DNA from 2 places in the Ramlibacter sp. GS1-15 genome. Region 2 is predicted to be linked to the other one. Evidence: riboswitches for the same ligand, from Rfam matches in the RefSeq annotation. Region 2 holds a riboswitch; the other holds the start of a gene.
What was found. Region 2 has a riboswitch for S-adenosylhomocysteine ahead of ahcY (adenosylhomocysteinase). Riboswitches for the same ligand answer to the same signal wherever they lie in the genome.
Positions count from the first base shown of each region.

Region 1 (4,411 bases), on a different contig from region 2:
AGGTCATCGCCACATCCTTGCGCGATTCATCGGTGTAGAGCTGGATGTCGTCGTCGTTGACGGTGTTGGCCGGCCACAAGCCGACCACCGCGTTGGCCGTCAGCCAGCGGCCCTCGATCAGGCGCTTGAGCATGCGCTGGCCGTCGGCGTAGACGCGCACCGCCTCGGTGCCGACGACCTCGTCCTTGAGGATGTCGGGGAAGCGCCCGGCCAGGTCCCAGGTCTGGAAGAACGGGCCCCAGTCGATGTACTTCGCCAGTTCCGCCAGGTCGAAGTTCCTGAACACGCGGCGGCCGATGAACTTCGGCTGCGGGGGCGTGTAGTGCGACCAGTCGATCGGCGTCTTGTTGGCGCGCGCCTTCGCCAGCGGCCACAGCGGCACCTGCTTCTTGTTGGCGTGCTGGATACGCACGCGCTCGTAGTCGGCTTCGACCTCGGCGATGTACTTCGTCGCCTGGTCCGACAGCAGCCCCTGCGCGACGCTCACGCTGCGCGATGCATCCGGCACGTACACCACCGGGCCTTCGTAGTGCGGCGCGATCTTCACGGCGGTGTGCACGCGACTGGTGGTCGCACCGCCGATCAAGAGCGGGATCTTCTTGATGCGGAAATGCTCGTCCTTCTGCATCTCGCTGGCGACGTATTGCATCTCCTCGAGCGAGGGCGTGATCAGGCCCGACAGGCCGACGATGTCCGCGCCCTCGACCTTCGCCTTCGCCAGGATCTCGTGGCACGGGACCATCACGCCCATGTTCACGACCTCGAAGTTGTTGCACTGGAGGACGACGGTGACGATGTTCTTGCCGATGTCGTGCACGTCGCCCTTCACCGTGGCGATGATGATCTTGCCCTTGGAGCGGATCTCCTCGCCGGCCGCGGCCTGCTGCTTCTTTTCTTCCTCGATGTAGGGAATGAGGTGGGCCACGGCCTGCTTCATCACGCGGGCGGACTTCACCACCTGCGGCAGGAACATCTTGCCCTGGCCGAACAGGTCGCCCACGATGTTCATGCCGTCCATCAGCGGGCCTTCGATCACGTGCAGCGGCCGGCCGCCCTTCGCCAGGATCGCGCGGTACGCCTCTTCGGTGTCCGCCACGATGTGGTCGGTGATGCCGTGCACCAGCGCGTGCGCCAGGCGCTGCTCCACGTTCAGCGCGCGCCATTCGTTGCGCTTGGTGTCGTCCTTGGCCGCGCCCTTGGCCGCCTCGGCGATCTCGATCAGCCGCTCGGCCGCGTCGGGTCGGCGATTGAGCACGACGTCCTCGACGCGCTCGCGCAGTTCCGGCTCGACCTCGTCGTACACGCCGACCATGCCCGCGTTGACGATCCCCATGTCCATGCCCGCCTGGATCGCGTGGTACAGGAGCACGGTGTGGATCGCCTCGCGCACCGGGTCGTTGCCGCGGAAGGAGAAGCTCACGTTCGACACGCCGCCCGACACCTTTGCGCCCGGCAGGTTCTGCTTGATCCACTTCGTCGCCTCGATGAAGTCGACGGCGTAGTTGTCGTGCTCCTCGATGCCGGTGGCGATCGCGAAGATGTTCGGGTCGAAGATGATGTCCTCGGGCGGGAAATCGAGCTCGTCGACCAGGATGCGGTAGGCGCGCTCGCAGATCTCGATCTTGCGCTGGTAGGAGTCGGCCTGGCCCTGCTCGTCGAACGCCATCACCACCGTCGCCGCGCCGTAGCGCTTGACCAGCTTCGCCTGGCGCTTGAACTCCGCGATGCCCTCCTTCATGGAAATCGAGTTCACGATGCCCTTGCCCTGGATGCAGCGCAGGCCGGCCTCGATCACCTCCCACTTCGAGGAGTCGATCATCACCGGCACCTTGGCGATGTCCGGCTCGCTCGCGATCAGTTGCAGGAAGCGCACCATGGCGGCCTTGCTGTCCAGCATGGCCTCGTCCATGTTGATGTCGATGACCTGGGCGCCGTTCTCCACCTGCTGGCGCGCCACGGCCAGCGCCTGCTCGAACTGGCCGGCCAGGATCATGCGCGCGAAGACCTTGGAACCGGTGACGTTGGTGCGCTCGCCGATGTTCACGAACAGGCTCCCGGGCCCGATGGCCACGGGCTCGAGGCCGGAAAGTCGCAGGGGGGGCAGTTCTCGTTCGCGCATGTCTCACCTCGGAATTGCAGGTGAGCGCGGTTGGGACATCTCAAGCCTGACGCCGGGCGGTGGGCCTGGACGCTGCAGCGCTCCTTGAGCAGCCCCGATTCTAAAGAAAGAAAAAGTCCCCCGAAGCTGGGCCGGCTCCGGGGGGCATGAAGGGTCGGGCTGAAGAAACTTGCAAAGTGCCCAACCGAGGAGACGCCGTGACATAAGCACGCGCCGTGCCCGGCCGCGCGACCGGCTTCACAGCGGCAGGTCCGCCTTCTTCAGCGTGCGAAGCACGAAGCTCGACTTGCTGTGGCGGATGCCCTTGATCTTGTACAGGCGCTCACGCAAGAGCCGCTCGTAGTCGCGCGTGTCCTTCACCGCCACCCGCAACAGGTAGTCGTACTCGCCCGACACGAGGTAGGCCTCGACCACTTCGGGGATCGCCGCCAGCGTCTCGCCGAACTTCTCCAGCGTGTTGTCCGAGTGGCTGTCGAGCGTGACCTGCACCAGCACGGTGTCCTGCCAGCCCAGCGCCGGGCCGTTCAGGCGCACGGTGTAGCCCTCGATCACGCCGGCCTGCTCCATCTTGCGGATGCGCTCCCAGCAGGGCGAGGTCGACAGGCCCACCGCCTGCCCCACTTCCTGCAGGCTGGCGCGGGCGTTTTTCTGCAGCACGGCGAGGATTTTTCTGTCCAAGGCATCCATGCCGAAAAGTTTACCGCCGCTCCCGCTCAATGAAGAAAGATCGGCAAGACTTCCTGGGCGAAGGCGAAGACACTGGGAGCTCGGACAGGCGGGCTTACCGGCATCGCGTGGACGTACCGGGGCCCGGCGGGTTATCGCCCGCCGGGCGGGTCGGATGGAGGGCCTTAAGCGGCCTCTTTGTAGAAGAACTCGCGCTGCAGGCTGCGCGCCGCCAGCGGCTGCACCGCCTCGCGGATCGCCGCGATGTGCTCCGGCGTGGTGCCGCAGCAGCCGCCGACGATATTCACCAGCCCCTCGGCGGCGAACTCGCGCAGCAGGCGCGAGGTCACTTCGGGGGTCTCGTCGAAGCCGGTTTCGGCCATCGGGTTGGGCAGGCCGGCGTTCGGGTAGCAGCTGATGTAGGTGTCGCCGGCGACCTTCGCCAGCTCCTGGATGTAGGGCCGCATCAGTGCGGCGCCGAGCGCGCAATTGAGCCCCACGGCGAGCGGGCGCGCATGGCGCACGCTGTACCAGAAGGCCGGCACCGTCTGGCCGCTGAGGATCCGACCCGAAGCATCGGTCACCGTGCCGCTGATGATCACCGGCAGGCGCTCGCCCGATTCCTCGAACCACTCGTCGATGGCGAACAGCGCGGCCTTCGCGTTGAGCGTGTCGAAGATCGTCTCGACCAGCAGCAGGTCCGCGCCGCCTTCGGTCAGGCCCTTGGCCTGCTCGTAGTACGACAGGCGCAGCTGCTCGAAGTCGACATTGCGTGCACCGGGATCGTTCACGTCCGGGCTGATGCTCGCGGTCTTCGGCGTGGGGCCGAGTGCGCCGGCGACGAAGCGTTTCTTGTCGGGCGTGGTGAACTTGTCGGCGGCCGAGCGCGCGAGCTTGGCCGACTCGCGATTCAGCTCCAGCGCGATGTCCGCCAGGCCATAGTCCTCCTGCGCGACGCGCGTGGCGCCGAAGGTGTTGGTCTCGATGATGTCGACGCCGGATGCGAGGTAGGACTCGTGGATGTCGCGCACGATGTCCGGCCGCGTGAGCGTCAGCAGGTCGCCGTTGTTGCGCAGGTCCTTGGGATGGTCCTTGAACCGCTCGCCGCGGTAGTCGGCCTCGGACAAGCGGAAGCGCTGCATCATGGTGCCCATCGCCCCGTCGAGGATCGCGATGCGCTGCTCGAGGATGCGCGGCAGTTCCTGTCCGCGGGTGTAGACGATTGGCTTCATGGTGCGTTCATTGTAGGGACCCGGCCATAAGTCCGGGACAATCAGGGCCATCTTGCCGTCACCCCAATCCGTCCTCCGCGAAGTTTTCGGCTACGAGCAGTTCCGCGGACCCCAAGCCGACATCATCGACCACGTCGTCGCCGGCGGCGACGCGCTCGTGCTCATGCCCACCGGCGGCGGCAAGTCGCTCTGCTACCAGGTCCCGGCCATCGTCCGCCAGCGGCGAGGGCGCGGCGCCACGGTCGTCGTTTCGCCCTTGATCGCCTTGATGCACGACCAGGTCGGCGCGCTGCACGAGGCGGGCGTCGAGGCGGCGTTCCTCAATTCCACCCTCAGCGGCGACGAGGCCTGGGCGATCGAAAAGCGCCTGGCGCGCGGCGAGTTGACGCTGCTG
Region 1 covers NZ_JBYNTU010000002.1:235,178-239,588, reverse strand. The annotation lists gene metH (methionine synthase) at 1-2,119, opposite strand, end outside; S-adenosyl-L-homocysteine riboswitch at 2,135-2,211, opposite strand; gene AC3EF3_RS20150 (Lrp/AsnC family transcriptional regulator) at 2,357-2,806, opposite strand; gene AC3EF3_RS20145 (homocysteine S-methyltransferase family protein) at 2,971-4,017, opposite strand; gene recQ (DNA helicase RecQ) at 4,070-4,411, shown strand, end outside.
Region 1: it holds a riboswitch for S-adenosylhomocysteine, as region 2 does, so the genes downstream of both, metH (methionine synthase) here and ahcY (adenosylhomocysteinase) in region 2, are expected to answer to the same signal.

Region 2 (4,411 bases):
ACGGCCTGGGCGATGCGCCGTGGCCGCCGTACTACCGCAAGGCGCGTTAGCGCGCTACCATTCGCGCCCATGAAGCCCATCCTGGCCGCCCTCGCCGTCCTCGGGGCCTGTGCGTTCGCCCAGGCCGCCGACCGCCCCAACCAGCCGGTGTACCGCAGCGGGCCCTGGTTCGTCGTGCGCTCGGTGCGCGACGGCGGCAACGTCGTGGCGTGCACGGGCTTCTACCGCGCCAACCGCCACGTGCAATTGAGCAAGGACATGCTCGTCATCCAGACCAGCGACGACGTCAGGAGCGTGGCTTTCGGCTTCGACGACCAGCCGATGGGCGCGCAGCGGCCGCTGAGCGCGGGCGAGAAGGAGCTGAAGGCGATCGCGTTCAACGGCGAGGACTTCGCGAAGCTCGCGCAGAGCCGCAAGGTGCGCATCGAGGAAGCCACGCCGCAAGGCACGATGCGCCACGAGCTTGAATTGAACGGCCTCGCCGGCGCGCTCGAGAACATCGGGCAAGGCTGCCCGGTGCCGCAGGAAAAACGGGAGCGGCCCAAGCGCCGCCGCTTGCGCAGTCACGCGTTCACGCCGAACACGTCCGCCAGTTCGTAAGGCGCGACCGCTTCGAGCTGGTCGTAGCGGCAATCTTCCGGCGGCTTGTCCGGGCGCCAGCGCAGGAAGGTCGCTGCGTGCCGGAAGCGGTCGCCCTGCAGGTGGTCGTACTTCACCTCGCACACGCGCTCGGGCCGCAGCGGCTCCCACGACAGGTCCTTGCCCGCGCTCCAGCGGCTCTGGCCGCCGGGCATGCGATTGGCATCCTCGCCCGTGGCCTCGGCCCAGCCCGCCCAGGGATGGTTCTTCAAAGCGTCCTGGCGCAAGGGCGCGAGCTCCTCGACCAGTTGCTTTCGCATCGCGATCGTGAACGACGATGTCACGCCCACATGCTGCAGCACGCCGGCCTCGTTGTAGAGGCCCAGCAGCAACGAGCCGACCGCGTCGTCCGTGTCGCGGTACCAGCGGAAGCCCGCGACCACGCAGTCGGCCGTGCGCGCATGCTTGATCTTCAGCATCGCGCGCTTGCCGGGCTGGTAGGGGGCGGACTGCGGCTTGGCGACCACGCCGTCGAGCCCCGCGCCTTCGAAGCGCTCGAGCCAGTCCTGCGCCTGCGCGCGGTCGCGCGTCGCGGGCGTGAGGTGGATCGGGGGCTGCACGCTGCCCAATAGCCGTTCGAGCCGCGTGCGCCGTTCGGCCTGTGGCAATTGCATGGTCGAGCGCCCGCCCGCTGCGAGCAGGTCGAAGGCGATGAATGAGGCGGGCGTCGCGTTGGCCAGCCTGGCCACGCGCGAAGCAGCCGGGTGCAGACGCTGCTGGAGCGCATCGAAGTCCAGCCCGTCGGCGCCGACCACGACGATCTCGCCGTCGATGACGCAGCCCTTGGGCAGGCGCTCGATGCAGGCACGCTCGAGCTCGGGAAAGTAACGGTTGAGCGGACGCAGGTCGCGGCTCTGGATGTACGCCTCGTCGCCGTTGCGGAACACGATCGCCCGGAAGCCGTCCCACTTCGGTTCGAACAGGAACCCGTCCTCCTGGGGAAGCTCATCGGCGATCTTCGCCAGCATGGGCTCGATCGGCGGCGTGGTGGCGGGCGTGGTGGCCATCGGCCCTTGTAGTTCCGCCACCCGGGTGATGCCTGACAGAGGGTTGCGCTTTCGCGGGTCATCCCGATTCCTATAAAATCGGCCCCAATCCGAGGAGCGTTGCAACACCGCGCGGTGTCAGGCTCGGAAACCTTCGCAACGACGCTCACCCACTGTCCCGGTGCGGTGAGCTTTTTTGTCTCTCCCCCGGCAGTGGCACCTCGACATGACTCAGGAGCCACGATGAACGCCGTTCTCAAACCTTCCACCACGCAGGACTGCGTGATCGCCGACGCCAAGCTGGCCGACTGGGGCCGCAAGGAAATCCGCATCGCCGAGACCGAAATGCCGGGCCTGATGGCGATCCGCGAGGAATTCGCGAAGAGCCAGCCGCTCAAGGGCGCGCGCATCACCGGCTCGCTGCACATGACCATCCAGACGGCCGTGCTGATCGAGACGCTGCAGGCGCTGGGCGCGCAGGTGCGCTGGGCCTCGTGCAACATCTTCTCGACGCAGGACCATGCCGCGGCCGCGATCGCCGCGACGGGCACGCCGGTGTTCGCGAAGAAGGGCGAATCGCTCGAGGAGTACTGGGACTACACCCACCGCATCTTCGAGTTCGCCGCCAAGGGCAGCGAGGGCGAAGGCCCGAACATGATCCTGGACGACGGCGGCGACGCCACGCTGCTCATGCACCTGGGCAAGCGCGCCGAGAAGGACGCGGCGCTGGTCGCAGGCAACGGCCACAGCGAGGAAGAGCGCATCCTGTTCGCGTCCATCCGCAAGAAGCTCGCGGAGGACTCGACCTGGTACTCGCGCAAGTCGGCGGCGATCATCGGCGTGACGGAAGAGACCACCACCGGCGTGCACCGCCTGAACGAGATGAGCGCCAAGGGCACGCTGCTGTTCCGCGCCATCAACGTCAACGACTCCGTCACCAAGAGCAAGTTCGACAACCTCTACGGCTGCCGCGAATCGCTGGTGGACGGCATCAAGCGCGCCACCGACGTGATGATCGCCGGCAAGGTCGCGATCGTGGCCGGCTACGGCGACGTCGGCAAGGGCTCGGCCCAGGCGCTGCGCGCGCTGTCGGCGCAGGTGTGGGTGACCGAGATCGACCCGATCAACGCGCTGCAGGCCTGCATGGAAGGCTACCGCGTGGTCACCATGGACTACGCCGCCGACAAGGGCGACATCTTCGTCACGTGCACGGGCAACAAGAACGTGATCACGTACGAGCACATGGCGAAGATGAAGGACCAGGCCATCGTCTGCAACATCGGCCACTTCGACAACGAGATCGACGTCGCCGCGCTCGAGAAGCAGTGCAAGTGGGAAGAGATCAAGCCGCAGGTCGACCACGTGATCTTCCCCGACGGCAAGCGCATCATCCTGCTGGCCAAGGGGCGCCTCGTGAACCTGGGCTGCGCCACCGGCCACCCCAGCTACGTGATGTCGTCGTCGTTCGCGAACCAGACGATCGCCCAGATCGAGCTGTTCACGCACAAGGACTTCTACGAGGTCGGCAAGGTGTACGTCCTGCCCAAGCACCTGGACGAGAAGGTCGCACGCCTGCAGCTCAGGAAGCTCGGCGCGATGCTCACGGAGCTGACCGACGAGCAGGCCGAGTACCTCGGCGTGCCGAAGCAGGGGCCGTACAAGCCGGACACCTACCGCTATTGATTGGCAGCGCGGCATGCGCGCCGACCAGCTTCTCGTCGAACGCGGCCTCGCCGCCACGCGCTCGCAAGCGCAGCGCCTGATCGCGGCGGGCGTGCGCTGGCGCGGCCCGCGCGGCTGGCAGCCGGTCGCCAAGAACGGCGACGAGCTGCCGCCGCAAGCGGAGATCGAACTGACGGACGACGCCGAAACCCGCTACGTCTCGCGCGGCGGCCTGAAACTCGAAGGCGCGCTGGCGTCAGCCGGCCTCGTCGTGCGCGGCAAGCGCTGCCTCGACGTCGGCCAGTCGACCGGCGGCTTCACCGACTGCCTGCTCGCCCATGGCGCGGCGCGCGTCACCGGTGTCGACGTCGGCCACGGCCAGCTGCACGAGAAGCTGCGGCACGACGCGCGCGTGGTCGCGATCGAGAAGCTCAACGCCCGCGAACTCACGAGCGAGCAGGTGGGTGGTGACTTCGACCTGGTGGTCGGCGACCTGTCGTTCATCTCGCTGACGCTGGTGCTGCCGGCGCTGGTGCCCTTGCTGAAGGTCGGCGGCGACCTCGTGATGCTCGTGAAGCCGCAGTTCGAACTGCAGCCCGCGCAGATCGGCAAGGGCGGCGTGGTCACCGACGCGTCGCTGTATGAGATCGTCGAGCAGCGCATCCGCGCGGCCTGCACGCAGCTCGGGTTGCAGGTGTGCGGCTGGTACGCCAGCCCCATCACCGGCGGCGAGGGCAACCGCGAATTTTTCATCCATGCGGCGAAAGCCGCGAAGGGCCCGCAATGAGCCTGGCACTGAGCCTTGAATTCTTCCCGCCGAAAACCCCCGAGGGCGCGGCGAAGCTGCGCGAAGCGCGGCAGCAGCTGTACACGTTGAAGCCCGAGTTCTGCTCCGTCACGTACGGCGCGGGCGGCTCGACCCAGCAAGGCACCTTCGACACCGTCGCCGAGATCCTGAAGGAGGGCGTCGATGCGGCCTCTCACCTGTCGTGCATCGGCGCGACCCAGGGCAAGGTGCGCGACGCGCTCGCCGCGCTGAAGGCGATGGGCGTCAAGCGCCTGGTGGCGCTGCGCGGCGACCTGCCGAGCGGCTACGGCACCGGCGGCGAATTCCAGTACGCGAG
Region 2 covers NZ_JBYNTU010000001.1:277,634-282,044, forward strand. The annotation lists gene ligD (non-homologous end-joining DNA ligase) at 1-50, shown strand, start outside; gene AC3EF3_RS01380 (hypothetical protein) at 70-600, shown strand; gene AC3EF3_RS01385 (ATP-dependent DNA ligase) at 564-1,646, opposite strand; S-adenosyl-L-homocysteine riboswitch at 1,732-1,800, shown strand; gene ahcY (adenosylhomocysteinase) at 1,869-3,308, shown strand; gene AC3EF3_RS01395 (TlyA family RNA methyltransferase) at 3,322-4,074, shown strand; gene metF (methylenetetrahydrofolate reductase [NAD(P)H]) at 4,071-4,411, shown strand, end outside.